4 regions of the Chryseobacterium gallinarum genome follow, and region 1 is predicted to be linked to each of the others. Evidence: riboswitches for the same ligand, from Rfam matches in the RefSeq annotation. Region 1 holds a riboswitch; each other region holds the start of a gene.
The links. A riboswitch is a leader RNA that binds a small molecule or an ion and turns the genes downstream of it on or off. The one in region 1 is predicted to bind cobalamin.

Region 1 (3,483 bases):
TGTGGGCGTAAAGGGCCTTCTCTGTCCGAAACTTAATCCAAGCCATTCACCGTTATGTAAAGTAATGGATGAAAGGTCGTTATGAATTTTCCAGTTTGACAAATTAGTTCCTTTGTATAATTTCCAGGAGTTGGACCCGTTCGGGATGCCTGAAAAAGAATTCAGGGATAAAGAAGAAACCTGATTGGCAGCTGACGTATAATTAAATGTGCTTACCTGGGTATCAATCAATTGTAAAGCCTGCTCTGCGGTAATGGTTCCGTTATATTGAATTCCAAAAACAAATGAATCAGCATTTCCGTTAGAATTATCAGTTCCGAAGTCAATAACCACTAAGCTTTTATCAGAACCTGTACCGATCCAATTGGTAATCTGAGACGAATTGTACCATAGGGAACTATAGGCAGGAAGCGGAGTAGAAGGCGCTTCTGCTGTGGGATTGCTGAACCCATAGGAAGCACCATACCATTTTCCGGCTGAGATGGTCCCGTTGTTCATCCACCCTACGGCAGACCAGCTGTTGGTATCATTCCCACGCCATAAACTCCAATAGTCCGGCCCGGATTGTTGTGAATGATCATTGAAGCTTAGCTCATCAAGGAAACCATTATTGAAGGTCAGAAAATAATCAAAGGCGGGTTCTGCATTTTTGATCATCTGAAGCATCTGAGGTCCGGTGATATTTTGCCCCGGATCGAACCGCACTCCCCAGGCATAAGACCTGTCATTGGTTCCGTCTTTAAAGTCTGCTACAAAATAGGCAGTCTGAGAGCCTGTTCCTACGAAAAACTTTATGTCGTTTGCAGTAAACTGTGCGCAACAAAAAACTACGATAAAACTGCATATAAAACTTAATATCTTTTGCATCCGGATTCTTATTTGATGATTAGTTTTTCAGTGAAGTTAGTGCTCTTATCGGTAATTTTTACAATATAAGTACCTTTAGGAAGTGTGTTTATATCAATTCCGTTTTGGGTATATTGTGCGTTGATGACCTTTCTTCCGTTAGCATCATACACCTGAATATTTCCGCTGTTTAAACCTTGTACAAAGAATTTGCTGTTTGCCGGATTGGGATATAAAGACAATTTAGAAGCTTTTGTATTTTCCACTGTTGAAAGTGACGGCGGTGCACTGTTGTTGTAGGCAATGATTTGATTAGGCAGCATGGTCACTGTGAAAGTGTTTTGTAAGGTTCCCTGTAAATCATATGTATAAATTTTTCCCGGTGCAATATATCCTTTAGGATCAGCTACATAAATCGTATTGTTGACAATATTAAATCCGTAAGCAGCACCATAGCCGGTTACAGTAATAGGTGCCGTTGCAATGGGTGTCGTTGAAAAAGACGGTGTTGCAATAGGTGTTTTATAGATTGAAGCATCTTTCATGTAATAAATATTCGTTCCGTCTGTATCCATAAAAGAAGGTTTTGTTCCTGCCGGAAATGCAGTACTTGAAACGGTACTTTGAGTTACTGTATTATAGACTGTAAATGTTCCAGAAGAGTTTGAGGTGTAGGGATTTCCGAAACTCATGATATAAAGAAACTGATCTTTTTCAAAAATGCTGTGTGGAAAATCACCAACGTTTACCTGGGATTCAACTGTATTGGTAGAAGTATTGATCACATCCATAAATTGGTTGATTCCAAAACCTCCTTTTAGCAAAACATATAATCTGTTGTCTTTGCTGTAAATTTTTTCGGGTCCGCTTCCAACCGGAATATTGGTTTCATGCGTGTAGGTATTGAGGTCATAAACGGCTACATAATTTTCTGTAGAACCGGAACCTCCCCAGTTGGTTACATAAAATTTGTTTCCGCTGAAGGCAATATATCTCGGATTATCCAGATTGGCAGAGATTGTGGTGATCAAAGAAAAGTCAGACTTATTGATGACTTTTATCTGATTGGAAATATTCAGGACCACAAAAATTCTGTCACCATAAATTTTAATGTCCTGTGCCGTATCCCCCAATGCAGCATTATTGTTGTGGGTTTTAAAATAGTTATTGGTAACTGATTGATTGGAGATCAGCGATATTTCGGCATTATTACTGCCGGCACCACCTTCATTAAGCACTAAAACGGCTTCAGTTTGAGCATTTGCAAAAAAAATGACAAATGCAAGAATAAGAAAATAGATTTTCTTCATGATATTATTAATTAAAGTTTTATTCCCGAAACTTACTTTCAGAGAGAAAAATTCTTCTGAATTGTATTAAGGCAGGTCTCCTGGCTTACATCCTATAGCGGCCTTCCCGGATCCGGATCCAGTGGCATCTTATGCTATAGGTGGAATAGTCTACAGTTGCGGGTACAGCTCAAGCATTGAATAAATTCTCACTTGATTCCCTATTAATGAACTATGTTCAACCTTAAAACGCTGCAAATATATCATATAAATTCCTGATTTACGTGTGGTAAATAACTTATCTTTTGTGTATTAAGTGTTTTATAAGCTCTTAGCTATAACGTGTTTTTTGAAATTAATAAAAAATGTGACCGATGGTTTTGTTTTTATAAATTTAACGGCAGGTATAGCTGTTTATATTGAATTCATTTTACAGGTTTCATTGTTAAAATACAATTATCATTGAATTAAAGATTAATTTACAATCGATTTATACTTTCGCAGCCATAAAAGTGAATATGAAAAGATTACTATTATCTGTTTTGATGTTAACGGTATTGGTTTCTTGTAACAAAGATGACGAAACTGCCCATAACCAGGATATTAATTACTCTAAACTTCCTCAGGAGTTTCCTTTTTCAAAATTAGCAACGGTAAATGGTGTGGATGTCATTAATGGAGGTTTTGGATCAGGTGCGGCTGCACACCCTACAAGAAAAGGGGAATTTTATGTCATTACAGACAGAGGACCTAATACGGATTACCTGAACGGGAAAAAGTTTTTGGCTCCCAATTTCAGTCCAACAATCATGCATTTTAAAATTAATGCCGAAGGAAATATTGAGGTGATCAAATATATTAAGCTTAAAAATCCATCAGGACAACCTATCACAGGTCTACCCAACCCTGTAGGAATGGGGAGTACAGGTGAAACGGCTTACGATGCTTCAGGAAATGTACTGGGAACAGACAATTATGGTCTCGACAGTGAAAGTATTGTTGCAGCAGCAGACGGTACCTTCTGGGTTTCCGATGAGTATGGCCCTCACATTGTACATTATAGTGCAGAGGGTGTAGAGATAGAAAGAATAAGTCCGATAGGCGTTAATACAGGAACAAGAAAACTTCCCGCTGTGCTGGCAAAAAGAAGGGCCAACAGGGGAATGGAAGGGCTTTGTATAACTCCTGACGGTACTACTTTAGTGGGAGCCATGCAGTCTATGATGCATGTTCCAAGCAAGGCTTTGGCTAAAAATACTACCTTAACCAGAATTGTCACTTTTGATATTGCTACAGGGAAGACCAGACAATTTTTATATAAACAGGACGGGGGAGCCTCTGATTCAGT
Region 2 (3,483 bases), 2.0 Mb from region 1:
CAGTACATGGTATATGAATGATCTGCCTCAGTGGGTAAAATCATTCAACGCTCAGAACTTACCTGAGAAATTAGTTGCAAACGGCTGGAATACCTTGCTTCCGATTAATCAGTATACGGAAAGCGCACCAGACAATTCCCCTTGGGAAGGATTATTGGGAAGTGCGAAAACCCCTACATTCCCTTACAATGATCTAGCCAAAGATTATCAGGCTAAAAAAGATAATATCCGTTATACCCCTTTTGGAAATACATTGACGTTGAAGCTGGCGGAAGCTTCTGTAGAAGGTGAAAAACTGGGTGGAGATGCTATTACTGACTTTTTAGCTATCAACCTGGCTTCAACAGATTATGCCGGGCATAAATTCGGGCCTAATTCAATCGAAGTAGAAGATGTTTATATCAGACTGGATCAGGACCTGGCAGAGTTTTTCAAATACCTGGATTCTAAAGTGGGTAAAGGAGAGTACACCGTTTTCCTTTCTGCTGATCATGGAGGTGCTCATTCTGTAGGATTCCTTAAAGAACATAAAATTCCTACAGGTTTTTTCGGAGAAGGAGCTGAAAAAAATCTAAACCAGAAACTTAAAGATAAATTTGGAGCCGATAAACTGATCAATGCAATTGATAATTATCAGATTTATTTTGACAGGAAAGTTTTGGCAGATTCTAAACTTGAGTTGGATGATGTAAGAAACTTCACTGTTAAGGAACTCGAAAAAGACCCAACTGTTCTATACGCTGTTTCGGTAGACAAGGTTCAGGAATCCAGTATTCCGGAGCCTATCAGGCAGAGAATTATCAACGGGATCAACAGACAGAGAAGTGGGGATATCCAGTTGATTTCCCACGATTCTATGCTTCCTCCGTATTCTAAAACCGGAACCACACACAGTGTATGGAATTCTTATGACTCACACATTCCATTGATCTTTATGGGGTGGGGAGTTCAGCATGGAGAAAGTAATAAAGCGTATCATATGACGGATATTGCCCCTACAGTTTCTTCATTGTTAAAAATCCAGTTCCCGAGTGGAAATGTTGGAAATCCTATTACAGAGGTTATGGGAAAATAATCAACTGTATTATCATACGGCAAAAGCAGCTTTCAATACCGGAAGCTGCTTTTTTATTAAAAGACCTTTTTGCAACAATTCCGGTTTTTGTGCAATACATTTAAAAAGCTATCTTTGCAAAAAATTTTGGTTTCCAGTATATTGGAATGAAAAGGGAATCGGGTGTAACTCCCGGACTGTCCCCGCAACTGTAAATCGCAATAAAAGTTTCTGCTTTGAACCACTGTGTAATAACGGGAAGGTGCAGAAAGCGAAAGTCAGGAGACCTGCCAGAATGATAATCAAAATATAATGCTTTCGGAGGAAAAGTAAAAAGTATGGGTATAAAACGATCTTTAGTACTGCTTTTTTCGTCTTATGGCTGCCTTCTTCTGGCACAGGAAAAAAGTATTGATACTATTTATGTCTTCGACAACCAGATGAACAGGGTGAAGCTTTTTCACCCGGTAAATACCATCTCAGCTGAAGAGGTGGATAGAAATTCTACCAACCTTTCAGAATTATTAAGGTTTCAATCACAGGTTTATATCAAAGAAAACGGACGTGGTGCGGTTTCTTCTCCGGCGTTCAGAGGAACTTCTGCCCAGCAGACTGCTTTTGTATGGAACGGAATCAATATCAATTCTAATTTTCTGGGACAGGGAGATATCAATAATATACCCCTGTTCGGATATGACCAGATTGGTATAAAAGCAGGTGGCGGTAGTGTAGTCTATGGAAGTGGAGCGATCGGAGGGAGTATTCACCTGAATAATATCCTGGATTTTAATAAAGGTTTTCATGGTTCGGTATTTTCAGAAGTAGCATCCTTTAATACCTTTAATAATTTTGTGAAAGGTTCTTACAGCAATGAAAGATTCAGCTTTAAGGCATCCGGAAACTATTCTGTAAGCCAGAACGATTATGAAGTCAGTGATCTGGATTATATCAACAGAAACGGTAATTACTATAATACAACCTTCAATGTAGGTGCGTCCTATAAAATAACGGATGATCACAAGATTTCGTGGCAAAGTCAGTTTTTTGACTCTTCACAGCATTATCCCGTATTTGAAGAAACCGCAACAAAGACAAAATATAAGACCCAAAGCATAAGGAGCCTGATCGCCTGGGACTGGAATGCAATAAAGTTCAGCAACGCCTTCAAAGCAGCCTATACAGAAGAAAACTTTCAGTATTTCGGAGCGTTGGACCTTCCCAAATCCAGTGGTGGTACAGGAAAAAATTATATTTTGAAAAATGATTTTAATTATTTTCTGAATTCAAAATGGAACATTAACCTTATCGGGGAATTTCAGGTGAACAAAGGAGAAGGCTATAAAAGCGGAATTTCTGATGTAAGCAGAAACGTAGGTTCCGTTTCCGGATTATTAAGGTATTTTGCTACAAAGAACCTGCGTTTTGAAGGAGGATTTAAAAAAGATTTTGTGGAAAATGTCACTTCTCCGGTCATGTATTCATTTTCAGGGAAATGGAATACCTCTCACTGGTATAATCTGGGACTTAACTTTTCAAAAAATTTCAGGTATCCTTCCTTTAATGATATATATTATGAGCCGGGAGGTAATAAAGATTTAAGACCGGAAATTTCTACCCAGGTGGATATGAACAATGAGTTTAAAATTGGAAGTTTTAAGCTTAATGTGACGCCTTATTATATGAACATTACGGATCTCATTGTCTGGCTGCCTACTGCCAATGGATATTGGCAGGCCTTTAATGTTAATAAAGCAGAATCTTACGGACTGGAATCCCATCTGTCTTTTTATCAGCAATTTGGTAAGCATAGGATCAAAGCCAACGCAGGCTATTATTATGCAAGATCAATTGATAAGGAAACTCAGAAACAGAGACCTTATATTCCAATGCACAGAGGAATGGCGGGTATTGATTATGAGTACGGTTTCTTCAGATTTTTTGCACAGGGATTAATAAATGGTCTTACCTATACAACCAGTGATGAAGAGCGGAAAACAGCGATTGACCCCTATTTTATTTTAAATGCGGGAATGTCAGCAACGATTTCTAAGAAATATACTTTAGGGTTCAAAGTGAATAATGTTACCGATACTTATTATAAAACGGTTTCTTTTTACCCTTTGCCTAAAAGAAATTACAGTGTGTATGCCGCAATAAATTTTTAAAATTAAAATTGAATATATATGAAACTAACCAGACTTTTAACTGTATTTTTTGCATTTGTACTATTGTTCAACATTTCATGTAGCAGCGATAGTAATGAGATTCCGGTACCTCAGTTAACGTATCAGAACGGATACTTTATTGCCAACGAAGGAAATTTTAACAGCAATGGTGCTAACGTAATGTTTCTTACAAGAGACTTGGCGTTAAAGCAGGATGATATTTATGGTTTTAACAACAAGACCGGGAACAATTCCAATGAAATA
Region 3 (3,483 bases), 1.2 Mb from region 1:
ACCAAATATAAGAAAGAGGAAATAGACGGTGTGAATAAACTTCTGTATCAATTCAATGGAGTTCAATTTGATATCCAGCCTGTATTTAAACTTTCCAACCTTGAAGAAATCCGTAAAAACAAAGAGGAATATTTACAGCAATTAGAAAAGCAATATCAGGAAAAGAAAAAAGAGCTTTACAGCCTTGAAGTCATCAATCTCCCCATGTGGAAAAAACTACAACAGGAAACCATTATGTCTTTTGAGAATGAATATCAGCTGAATAAGGAAGAAATTCTCGCTTATTCTGATCCTTCCACTCTTAAAGACAGTAAATTTTACAGCACCTGCAAAGAGCACATTGATGCGATCTCTTCTCCTGACCGAGAAAAAATGTTTGCTGCATGGAAAGCCTATATTGAGCTTAAAAGTAAAAATAATGCTGATCCCAAAGGCGTAATGGCAAGATTCAATGCTAAAATGAATGATCCCCAGAAAGAAGATTATGCACTGATCGACATGATCGGGCTAAGCTTTCACAACTGTGCCAACAGCAGTTTCAGGCCTAAACGTGATGATGAGGGAAATGCCTATAAAGATTTTGATAAAATTTTTACAAAGCTGAAGAAAAATTGTGATGAGCAATAAGGTTGATTAAATAATAAAACTAAATGACAGTACACCATTGGGTACTGTTTTTTATTTGATAATATGAGGATTGAATTATAGGATCCATCTCGAAGTTTTCGCGTTGACAAATTCAATACTATATCGAGACTCCATGCGTATTCTTCACCTCCGCCATCACAAAAGTACTATGGGTGCTCCCGATAGAATCCACCGACCCAAGCTTATTGAATACAAAATCCTGATAATGCTTCATATCTCTTACCTGAACTTTTAGCAGAAAATCAAAATCACCGGAAATATTATAACATTCTGCTACTTCTTCAATTTGAATAATATCTTTTACAAAGCTGTTTCCGATAGCCCGGTCATGGATCTTTAATTTAACCTGGCAAAAAACAGTAAATCCGCGGTTCAGCTTTTCAGCTTCCAAAACGGCAGCATAGTGTTTAATATACCCTTCCTGCTCCAGTCTTTTTACCCGCTCAAAAACAGGTGATGGTGAGAGATTAACTTCTTTCGCAAGCTCTTTTACGGTTAATTTCGCATTTTTTTGAAGGATTCTCAGCAGCTGGAGATCCTTATCATCCAATCTATCCACAGAATAATATTCTTTTTTACTGACATTTTTTCAAATGTACAGAATATTTATCTTTCAAAAAACATAAAATAAAAATATCATCCTTAATTTTCATCAAATACCCAATCAATTATCTTAAATAAATATCTTTACACCCTATTTTGTTCTTTATAATACTTCATCAAACGGAAAAGGTTTTACGTAAGGTAAATTAATAGGGAATCATGTGTAAATCATGAGCTGTCGCGCAACTGTAATCAGCATACCAAAAGTTCTGTCCCGGATATCCACTGCCAAAGAGCGGGAAGGATGACAGATACTGCTGTAAGCCAGGAGACCTGCCTGTTCTGAATTGACAATGCTTTCGCGGTTTGAGGCTTCGGGTCATACAGATGATACATTTTGAACGTATTCCACCGTTAACAGGAAATTTACGTCCTTTTTGTATCCTGTCCTCTTTACAAGCTTCCTGCGCAAGTATTTTGAAGCATTCAAAGGAACTTTTAAAATCATTGTTTAATTTAAAAGTTGATAAAAAATGCAAACTCACTTACTTGGCTACCCGCGTATTGGTAGCAACAGAGAGCTTAAAAAAGCTTGTGAACACTATTGGGCAGACAAGATTTCTCTCAATCAATTACTGGAAACCGGTAAAACCATCAGTCTTCAAAACTGGAAATTGCAACAGGAAGCAGGGATTGATCTTATCCCATGTAATGATTTTTCTTACTACGATCAGGTGCTGGATATGACTTTGACCGTAGGAGCCATCCCGGAGCGTTACCAGGAAATTGCTTCAAACGAATCTCACTCAGAACCGGATCTTTATTTTGCCATGGCAAGAGGTTACCAGAAAAACGGATTGGATATCACGGCTATGGAAATGACAAAGTGGTTTGATACCAACTACCACTATATTGTCCCTGAATTTCAAAAAAACCAGCAGTTCAGATTGTTTTCCGATAAAATCATCAGTGAGTTTATCCGTGCAAAGGAAGCAGGAATGAATGCAAAGCCTGTTATAATCGGATTGCTTACCTATCTTCTTCTGGGTAAAGAAAAAGAAAATGGTTTTGACAAAATGGATTTAGCACAAAATCTATTGCCTGTTTATCTTGAAATCCTCCGGAAACTGGAAGCCTATGGTGCAGAATATGTTCAATTTGATGAACCTTTTTTAGCATTAGACCTGAATGAAAAAACAAAGGAGACCTATCAATGGGTTTACGATGAAATCAAAAAACAGTTTCCTAATCTTAAATTTATTGTAACTACTTATTTTGAGGGATTAAAGGACAATCTTTCCCTGGCCGTTTCTTTGCCAGCAGATGTTTTGCATATTGATCTCGTAAGATGTCCTGAACAATTGGATGAAGTCCTGCAAGCAATACCCGGTACTTTAAGCCTTTCACTAGGGATTGTAGACGGAAGGAATATATGGAAAAATGATTTCGAAAAATCATTGGCACTGATCAAAAAAGCAATCCATGAAATCGGTCCGGAAAGAGTATTGATTGCTCCATCCTGCTCATTACTCCACTCTCCTTTTGATCTTGACCTGGAGAAAAACGAAGCAATTTTATCGCCTGAAATCAAGCAATGGATGGCCTTTGCAAAACAGAAAGTAGATGAGATCGCTGTCTTAAAAAAACTGGCGTCAGGAAATCCCGATTATCACACGCTGCAGCTATTGGCCGAAAACAAAAAGGCACTGGAAAACCGTAAAGTTTCAGCACTGATTCACAACCAGGACGTGAAAAACCGTGTCGGAGCCATTACGGATGGAGATGCAAGAAGAAACAACCCTTTCGCGGTAAGGAAAGAAGTTCAGCAAAAAGTACTGCAGTTGCCATTATTTCCTACCACAACCATTGGTTCCTTCCCGCAAACCAGGGAAGTAAGAAACTGGAGGTCTCAATTCAAAAAGGGGGAACTTACAGCCGCTCATTATAACGAGCTGCTGAAAAAAGAAACGGAAAGAACCATCCGCTGGCAGGAAGAAATCGGAATTGATGTACTGGTTCACGGAGAATTTGAACGCAATGATATGGTAGAGTATTTCGGGGAACAGCTTGATGGGTTTGCATTTACCCAAAACGGATGGGTACAGAGTTATGGTAGCCGGTGTGTAAAACCACCTGTCATTTACGGAGATGTACACCGTCCTCATCCTATGACCATATACTGGTCACAATATGCTCAGTCTCTCACTCAAAAATGGGTAAAAGGAATGCTGACCGGGCCTGTTACCATTCTGCAGTGGTCTTTTGTGCGTGACGATCAGCCCCGTTCCCTGA
Region 4 (3,483 bases), 1.9 Mb from region 1:
TGGATTAATGACCGAATGCTCGAAAAAGATAAAATAATGTGGAAATGGAGCAGGCTAGTTGTGGATTTTTGAAAATAAGAATAGTATATAAAATTCAAAAAGGTGAATTCCAATAGAGGTGAGGAACATATTTTGAAATCGGTAGCGGTATTCGTATTTTTGTCAGGAAGCATTACATAAAATAGAATTCATGTTTGCCACCGGGAAAATTCGGGTTGTTACAGGATTTTTACTACAGAATATGCCGTAATCGCTAATAATGGGTGGATGCAGTCTTTGAAAAGGAAGACTCATGAAGATCAGATAAAGGTAACAGTCAAAGAAAAGATCAATAATAAATGGATGACCAGAACAAAGGTATATCCGGCAGATCAATATAACAGAAAATAAAAAGAAAGATGAAGATTCAGAAAGAAATCGATTTTATCCTGGCAGTAGATGCTTTGAAAAATGTACAGCGAAGAAATTACAATGCGGATGATTCCCGGAGAGAAAATACAGCAGAACATTCCTGGCAGATCATCATCCTGGCCCAGATACTGTATCCGTTTGCAAAAAACCGTGCAGACATTGACTTATTAAGGGTGATAAGAATGCTTTCTATTCATGATCTGGTAGAAATAGAAGCAGGAGATACTTTTCTGTTTGATGAAAAAGCAATGGCAGGAAAGTTTGAAAGAGAAAAAATATCTGCCCGGAAAATCTTCGGAATTCTGGACGAACCGCTACGAACGGAGTTTTTTAACTTGTGGCTGGAATTTGAAGAAGAGAAAACCCCGGATGCTATTTTTGCCTGTTCTATTGACAGGATCATGCCCTTTATTCTGAATTCCCATACTTCAGGTAAAAGCTGGACGGAAGCAGGTGTTACCGAAAGACAAATCAGGAATATGCTTGAAAATGCAATCACCAGGGCTTCGGATGAAATGGGAGAGGCTTTTGAATTGCTGTTAAGCAAAAGTCTGGAAACAGAAAAAGTACTGAAATAGGACTTATCTATTATAAGATGATGAAGACTCGGGCGGCCTTTGGCCGCCCGAGTCTCTCTGGATTATTATAGTATTTGAATTGGTTTCTTGAATTCGTCAATAGCAACAAAAGTAAAATCCCCTACAATTGCTTTTTCTCTTTCGTAAGAATACATCTGTTCCGTAAAGATTTCAACATTTACTTTCATACTTGTTTTTCCAACGTGAGTTACCTTACCGATCAGTTCTACAATCGTTCCTGCAGGAATAGGCTTTTTAAAATCGATTTTATCGCTGCTTACGGTAACCACTCTTTTTCTGGCAAAACGGGTAGCGGTGATAAAAGCCACTTCATCCATCAGCTGCATAGCCGTACCTCCGAAAAGGGTATCATAATGATTGGTTGTGTTGGGGAAAACTGCCTTGAAGATTCTGGTCTCTGATGCTTCAATTCTTTCTTCTGTTGTCATATTTCATTATTAATTAAGGCGAAATGAAATCGGATTAAAACAACAGAATAATAACAGGAACAGATATATTCCTGAAAAAATCCATCAGATCAATCAACTTCAGATCGCGAAAGTTTCTTGTTTACAGAAATAGGCAGGTCTCCTGACTTGTAACATCTTTTATCCCCTTCCCATGCCTCGCATAGTGGATCTCTTGATAAAGACCTTAGTTACTTACAGTTGCGCGACAGTCCGTGATTTTCACACGGTTCCCTATTAATCTGCGGTTAGGCAGAACCCATTTCTTTGATGAATAAGCGGTAAAGCTTTTTCGGGACAAAAATACTGAAATTATTCCGGACTGTGATAAATAATCTGACTGATCACTCTTCCTTTCTTGATCGTCCAAAGACTGGTGTATCTGTTTTCCCCGGAGCCATTAATCATATAAAGAAAAATATTGTCATTGTCCAGAGCCGTTACGCCTACATTTTCAAAATCCATGGTAGGCTGGAACATATTTTTAATCGCTTCCCTCACAAAAACAGAACCCCGTCCCGGTTGCTGAACTCTGATAGACTTGATTTCAGTCATACCTTCCGGGATATCATTGCCGATTCCCCAGGGCTTTACCTTATCAATGGTGAGAAGTTTTCCCTCCGCATCCTTTTCTTTTTTGCGGTAACCGGCATTGGAAGGATAAATGTCGATAACTACCTTACTTCTTTGGGAAATAGGGATTTTAGGGTCGGAATTGTCTGTGAAAATAAGGGATCTTCCGTTTTTCGATTTGGAAGGGGTGTATTGGGGGAGCTGATCCACAAAGGCAATACGCTCTTTATTCACCATTCCTTCTTTGTCTAATGTTTCATACCGTACAAATGGTTTATCCTCATCCTGCTTTTCAGGATATTTAATCCATATCCACTCTGTTTCTCCGGGAGCCGGCTTTACATAAACAAAAACATCACCTTTACGCATACGGATCTTGTCAACAATCTTCCTGTAGTTGTCTTTATGTACACGGACATTGGCATATCCTTCCTCAGCCTTTACCACTCCGAAAGGAACTTTATTCTGGCCTTTAACGAATGCTAAAGAAAAAAGACTGAAAGCAGATAGACAGAATGCTTTGTTTATTGAAATCATTATTACAAACTTTTGATTTTCCAAATATATAAATTAAATGCTTTTGGGAAGATAATTATACTGCTGCAGTTCTTTTAAATCTTGTATTTGTTTAAGATAGCCGGCTGAAAGAAGATAGATTTTGTCTGAAATATCCAGAACATCCCGGTAATGATGATCAGAAATTATAAAGCCTTTATTGGTCTGCTGACGTATTATTTTTTTCAATTCTTCAATAATTTTAGGAGAAAGACTGTGAAAGGGCTCGTCAAGCAATATAAAATCTGCTTCCGAGTGGATGATTAGTAAAGCTTCAACTGCTCTTAGCTCACCTCCGGAAAGATTTTTGGGTTTTTCATCAAGGAAATTCCGGATCAGGTCTGATGCAGAAAGAAGATTAGCATTTTCTTTATTACAGAAAAGATGGATGAGTTTCTTTACCCTTTCATTTTTAGGTAAAAAGGAAAATTGTGGGAGGTAGGCGATTTTGTTTTTTCTGTCAGATAAGGTTTTCAAAACCTTTCCGTTGCACCTGATATATTGGGAATCGCTGCCGGTAACTCCGGCAATAATTTTTAATAAAGTAGATTTTCCGGTTCCGTTTCTTCCCAAAATGCCGGCAATGTTACCGATTTTGCACTCCAGGTATATATCCTGCAGGACTTTTTTATCAGTAAAGGATTTTGTAACACTATCAATATGGAGTGTGTTCATAGAAATCCGATTAAAATTTTTACAGCTACACTGAATGATAAAGTAATACCCCAGAGGAATATCCTGGAAAATCCGAAATGAGCGTAAAAGTGGTATTCGTTTTTAAGTCTTAGCTCGTAAATGAAATAATGAAGAAGAGGGAATATCAGAACAATGCTTAATCCGAAAGTCTGAACGTTAAGTGAAAATAAAAAAACGAGCAGAAAAGAAAAAAGTATCGTTGG

Region 2: linked by a shared signal. The riboswitch ahead of OK18_RS01920 (TonB-dependent receptor plug domain-containing protein) and the one ahead of OK18_RS13875 (YncE family protein) in region 1 are both predicted to bind cobalamin.
Region 3: linked by a shared signal. The riboswitch ahead of metE (5-methyltetrahydropteroyltriglutamate--homocysteine S-methyltransferase) and the one ahead of OK18_RS13875 (YncE family protein) in region 1 are both predicted to bind cobalamin.
Region 4: linked by a shared signal. The riboswitch ahead of OK18_RS01405 (acyl-CoA thioesterase) and the one ahead of OK18_RS13875 (YncE family protein) in region 1 are both predicted to bind cobalamin.

Annotation. Positions count from the first base shown of each region.
Region 1 is NZ_CP009928.1:3,082,716-3,086,198, forward strand. Features, by position in the region: gene OK18_RS13870 (T9SS type A sorting domain-containing protein) at 1-867, opposite strand, end outside; gene OK18_RS13875 (YncE family protein) at 876-2,156, opposite strand; cobalamin riboswitch at 2,210-2,397, opposite strand; gene OK18_RS13880 (esterase-like activity of phytase family protein) at 2,654-3,483, shown strand, end outside.
Region 2 is NZ_CP009928.1:429,286-432,768, reverse strand. Features, by position in the region: gene pafA (alkaline phosphatase PafA) at 1-1,075, shown strand, start outside; cobalamin riboswitch at 1,186-1,363, shown strand; gene OK18_RS01920 (TonB-dependent receptor plug domain-containing protein) at 1,393-3,219, shown strand; gene OK18_RS01915 (DUF5074 domain-containing protein) at 3,238-3,483, shown strand, end outside.
Region 3 is NZ_CP009928.1:4,262,716-4,266,198, forward strand. Features, by position in the region: gene OK18_RS18940 (hypothetical protein) at 1-627, shown strand, start outside; gene OK18_RS18945 (Lrp/AsnC family transcriptional regulator) at 746-1,207, opposite strand; cobalamin riboswitch at 1,362-1,546, shown strand; gene metE (5-methyltetrahydropteroyltriglutamate--homocysteine S-methyltransferase) at 1,725-3,483, shown strand, end outside.
Region 4 is NZ_CP009928.1:312,320-315,802, reverse strand. Features, by position in the region: gene OK18_RS21810 (hypothetical protein) at 268-390, shown strand; gene OK18_RS01410 (HD domain-containing protein) at 399-989, shown strand; gene OK18_RS01405 (acyl-CoA thioesterase) at 1,055-1,438, opposite strand; cobalamin riboswitch at 1,554-1,734, opposite strand; gene OK18_RS01400 (hypothetical protein) at 1,769-2,566, opposite strand; gene OK18_RS01395 (ATP-binding cassette domain-containing protein) at 2,600-3,259, opposite strand.